DNA from 2 places in the Butyricicoccus sp. AF35-5AC genome. Region 2 is predicted to be linked to the other one. Evidence: a T-box and tRNA genes for the amino acid it is inferred to sense, from the RefSeq annotation. Region 2 holds a T-box; the other holds one or more tRNA genes.
The links. A T-box is a leader RNA that pairs with one kind of tRNA and senses whether it is charged. The one in region 2 lies ahead of pheS (phenylalanine--tRNA ligase subunit alpha), so its partner is inferred to be a tRNA-Phe.
Positions count from the first base shown of each region.

Region 1: it encodes a tRNA-Phe, which carries the amino acid that the T-box ahead of pheS (phenylalanine--tRNA ligase subunit alpha) is inferred to sense. The anticodon was not compared.

Region 1 is NZ_QUDX01000006.1:107,994-110,445, reverse strand. Features, by position in the region: gene DWZ82_RS09410 (S-layer homology domain-containing protein) at 1-464, opposite strand, end outside; tRNA gene DWZ82_RS09405 (tRNA-Cys) at 618-691, opposite strand; tRNA gene DWZ82_RS09400 (tRNA-Gly) at 695-770, opposite strand; tRNA gene DWZ82_RS09395 (tRNA-Phe) at 984-1,059, opposite strand; tRNA gene DWZ82_RS09390 (tRNA-Asp) at 1,090-1,166, opposite strand; gene hslO (Hsp33 family molecular chaperone HslO) at 1,277-2,158, opposite strand; gene DWZ82_RS09380 (class I SAM-dependent DNA methyltransferase) at 2,162-2,452, opposite strand, start outside.
Region 2 is NZ_QUDX01000001.1:366,521-368,972, forward strand. Features, by position in the region: gene rplE (50S ribosomal protein L5) at 1-105, shown strand, start outside; gene DWZ82_RS01745 (type Z 30S ribosomal protein S14) at 120-305, shown strand; T-box leader at 1,028-1,261, shown strand; gene pheS (phenylalanine--tRNA ligase subunit alpha) at 1,364-2,383, shown strand.

The DNA.
Region 1 (2,452 bases), on a different contig from region 2:
TTCCACTGCGCACCGGTCAGACCATCCTTCTGTACATCGTGACCGCTGTATACCAACAGCATTTTCGCGGCTTCAGCAGTCGTTACAGACGCATTCGGTGCAAAAACCGTGCTCGACTTGCCGGAAACGATGCCGTACGCCTGACAATACTTAACGTAGCCGTTCGACCAGGTACCGGCCGTATCCGCAAACGTGTCGGTCATATCCTTTGCGTAGTAAGACGCATCATCCGAACCGGTACGCAGTACGAACATCATCTTGGCCATCTGGGCACGGGTCACTGCCGTGTCCGGCTTGAACGAACCGTCCTCAAAGCCCTTGATGACGTTCTTCTCGGTCAGGGTGTCGATGACCTTGCTGTCCACCTTAATGCTGCTCTGGTCGGTGAATGCTGCACCGGCAAAGGCTGTTGCTGCGCAGGCTGCCGCCATGCTCAGCGCGATCAGTCGCTTTCTGAGTGTCATATTAAATTCCTCCTTTTATTGCATGGACGCCGTAGTGCATCCATAAGTGGAATATAACACAGTCTACAGTATTTGTCAACCTTTACCTGAATTTGTGCAAATTCGTGTGATTTTGTGCAAAACAAAAAGACTGATGTTTTCACATCAGTCTTTTGGAGGTACCACCCAGAATCGAACTGGGGATCAGGGAGTTGCAGTCCCACGCCTTACCGCTTGGCTATGGTACCATGTGGAGCGGCTGACGAGGCTCGAACTCGCTACCTCCACCTTGGCAAGGTGGCGCTCTACCAGATGAGCTACAGCCGCATATTTAGTTTTTCGCGCTAACGCGATTCTTTGACTCGAAGACGGGTTACTTGCCGCTCCGACGCTACATCTCCGGGCGGAATCGCTTTTGCTGCGGCAAAAGCCACGCTGGTTGAAATATGCCACCGGATTGTTTCCAAGAGCCGCCTTTCGATTCCTTAACCGAAAGGTAAGATTTATTCAAATGAGTGTCCAGACACTCATTTGAATAAATGGTGCCTCCGGGCGGAATCGAACCACCGACACGGGGATTTTCAGTCCCCTGCTCTACCGACTGAGCTACAGAGGCATATTTCTTCAATCGTTTCCGATTGAAGAATGGCGACCCGGATGGGACTTGAACCCACGGCCTCTAGCGTGACAGGCTAGCGCTCTAACCAACTGAGCTACCGGGCCAGGCCGTCGTCGCTGTTTCGTTTTCGTTTGTATCTCTCAGCGACGATGTTTATTATACAGAACCTGTGCCCAAATGTCAACACTTTTTTCAAAGTTTTTTTATTTTCTTTTTATTCCGTTGCGTGTGTTAAAAGTTCCTGCAACTCTGCGCGGCTGAAACGATAGATTTTATCGCAAAACTGACAGGTTACCTCACTATTTTCCTGTTCTTCTGCCATCTTGCAAAGTTCGGTTTTTCCCATGCTGATCAGGGCGCGCTCTACTTTTTCACGGCTGCACGCACAGCGGTAGCCGATTTCACTGGTCTGCAGAAAATCTACCTCAAAGCCATCGAGCACCGCGCGGATGATGTCCTCGAGGCTCATGCCCTTATCGAGCATAGCAGTCATGCTCTCCAGCTTTGCCAGATTGGCCTCCAGCTTGTCAATGTCGGAATCCTTCACGCCCGGCATAAGCTGCACGAGCCAGCCGCCGGCGCACTTGACCGAGCAGTCGGTATCCACAAGCACGCCGAGTGCGCACGCAGACGGGATCTGCTCGCTCTCCGCGAAATAGCGGGTCAGGTCCTCGGCAATCTCGCCGTTGACGAGCGCAACTGTGCCCGTGATCGGGTCCTTCATGCCAATGTCCTTAATGACCATCAGATAGCCGCGGCCGACACCGCCGCCTACATTCAGCTTGCCGTCCGCACGCAGCGGCAGATCGACAGCCGGGTCCTGCAGATAGCCGCGCACATAGCCGTCCGAATCACCGACGCAGACGATCGCGCCGAGCGGACCGTTGCCCTTGATCTGCACGGTCACAGAGCCGTCCTCGGCCTTGAGCTGGCTGCCCATGATGGCAGTCGCGGTCAGCGTTCGTCCGAGGGCTGCGGTAGCCAGCGGCGTGGTGCTGTGGATTTCGTGTGCGCGCTCGACCAGCTCGGTCGTGCTGGCTGCACAAATCTGGATGCCCGCATCACGGGCGATCGCGCGAAGTAACGTATCGCTCATAAGTTAATCTCTCTTTCGTGCTGTAAAGTAAATGCGGTCCTCGCCGCCCTGTACGGGCGCAAAGGACTGGTCGCCATAGGTTTTGATCTCGGTAAAACCGGCCTGCTCCAGCATGGCGGTCAGCTGTGCAGGCTCGTAGATGCGCTCCTCGTGCGTTTCCTGCGCACGGTGCCACACATCGTCCTCCTGCTCGAAAATATCGAACTGGTAGGCGCACAGGCCGTCCTCGACCGCCGCCTGCCATACGCAGAATACACAGTCATCCTCGCGGACATAGCTTTCGCCGTCAATGCG
Region 2 (2,452 bases):
ATCGACAAGATCCGCGGCATGAACATCGTTATCTGCACCACTGCAAATACCGATGAAGAAGCAAAGGAGCTGCTTACTCTGATGGGCGCTCCGTTTGAGAAGTAAGGAGGAGAAGTTAAATGGCTAAGAAGTCGATGGTTCTCAAGCAGCAGGCTAAGCCGAAGTTCTCCAGCCGAGCTTACAACCGCTGCAAGATTTGCGGCCGTCCGCACGCTTACCTGCGTGATTTCGGTATCTGCCGTATCTGCTTCCGCGAGCTGGCTTACAAGGGCCAGATCCCGGGTGTCCGCAAGGCATCCTGGTAAGGAAGAGCGATTTCAAAAAGGAACCCGTAAGGGTTCCTTTTTTTATGCTCTAACGGTGGGCAGAGACCATTTCTGCACCGACTGATCGGGGCACGCGAACTGCGTAAGCGGCCTCGCCCCTAACGGGCGGCAGCCTTTTTCAGCACCGGCTGAGCGGGGTACGCGAACTGCCGCAGGCGTGTTCGCCCTTTCCGGGCGGGGAGTTTTTCGCTGCACCTCAGCGGGGAGTGCGCTGACGCCGCGCGGGCGCACAAGAGGGTAGACACCTGCGGTTTCCACCCTCTTGTGAATCTCCCCTTTCCCTTGGAGGGTCTGGCGCAGATTGCCGACATGCGACCGCTTCGAAACAGGGGAACGGCAGAGGATTTTTCCTACCGTAGGGGAGCACAGTGTGCTCCCATTTCTCTGCCTATTCGCAGTGCCAGACAGTTTACTGCTACTCAGGCGGTTTACTCTACGCAGGCGCGACACAAGGTGAATTGCCCGTAGGGCAAGAGAGGGTCCCCAGGGGGATAGCAGTGTCGCGCAGCTCTTTGGCACGTTGTAACGGACGGCACCTGCGGGTTTAATAATTGGTACAATCTATCTCGTAGGGTGCGCCGACCTCGGCGCACCGCCAAACAAAGGAAAACATCACGTTAAATCTTCATTTTAACGAAAAAATCCGGTTTTCCTCTTGCATTTTCCCGCAAAATGTGTTTTAATTATTCTGTTATAAATATTTCAATGCGATGAGCAGGAAAAGTAACGCTGTGTTCCTCTTTCTCAGAGAGAACGGTCCCATGGCTGCAAGCCGTTTATCGAGGTATGGCGCGAAGTTCCCCTGTGAGCACCGGTGCTGAATAGATGCAGTAGGCGCCGGCGAAGTAACGCTCCGTTACCGGCGTTCAATGAGTGCCCGATTTTTTCGGGAATCAGGGTGGTACCACGGAAGTTTTACGCCTTTCGTCCCTAATTTTAGAGGGATGAAAGGCGTTTTTTGTTTCATTAGGAATTACTAACTACTAATTGGTATAAGAGACCATCCCTTATATACAAGCCAAAGAAGGAGAATTGGTATGAAAGAAAAGCTGCAAGGCATTTTGCAGACCGCGAAGGAGCAGCTCGCTGCCGCGAAGGATTCGCGCGCGCTGGACGAGGCCCGCGTTAAGTTCCTCGGCAAAAAGGGTGAGTTGACCGCGCTGCTCAAGGGCATGAAGGACGTTGCTGCAGAGGAGCGTCCGGTTGTTGGTCAGCTGATCAACGACGTTCGTGCGGAGATCGAAACCATCATTGAAAAGCAGAAGAAGCTGATCGAGCAGGCTGCGCTCGAGAAGAAGCTGGAGGCTGAGACCATCGACGTTACCCTGCCGGGTGAGGACGTTGTCATCGGCAAAAAGCATCCGCTGAACATCGTGCTCGATGAGTTCAAGGAGATTTTCCTCGGTCTGGGCTTCTCCATCGCGGAAGGCCCGGAGGTCGAGCTCGACCACTACAACTTTGAGGCTCTGAACATTCCGAAGGATCATCCGGCACGCGACACGCAGGATACCTTCTATATTTCGGATAACGTTGTGCTCCGCACGCAGACCTCTCCGATGCAGGTCCGCACGATGGAAAAGCGCAAGCCGCCGATCCGCATTATTGCGCCGGGCCGTGTTTACCGTTCGGACGCCGTTGACGCAACCCACTCTCCGCTGTTCCATCAGATCGAGGGTCTGGTTGTCGATAAGGGCATCCGCATGAGCGACCTGAAGGGCATTCTCGAGCTGTTCGCAAAGAAGCTGTACGGCGAGGACACGGTTGTTCGTTTCCGTCCGCATCACTTCCCGTTCACCGAGCCGTCTGCGGAGATGGATATCCAGTGCTACCGCTGCCACGGTGAAGGCTGCCCGCTCTGCAAGGGCGAGGGCTGGATCGAGATCCTCGGCTGCGGCATGGTTCACCCCAAGGTGCTTGAGATGAGCGGCATCGACCCGAATGAATACTCCGGCTACGCCTTCGGCATCGGTCTGGAGCGTATGGTTATGGGCCGCTTCAAGATCGACGATATCCGTCTGTTCTATGAGAACGACGTTCGATTCCTGCACCAGTTCTAAACCTGCACCCGTAGGGCGGGATGACCTCATCCCGCCGCACTCTCCCGCATGTTACAAGCGATACGTATT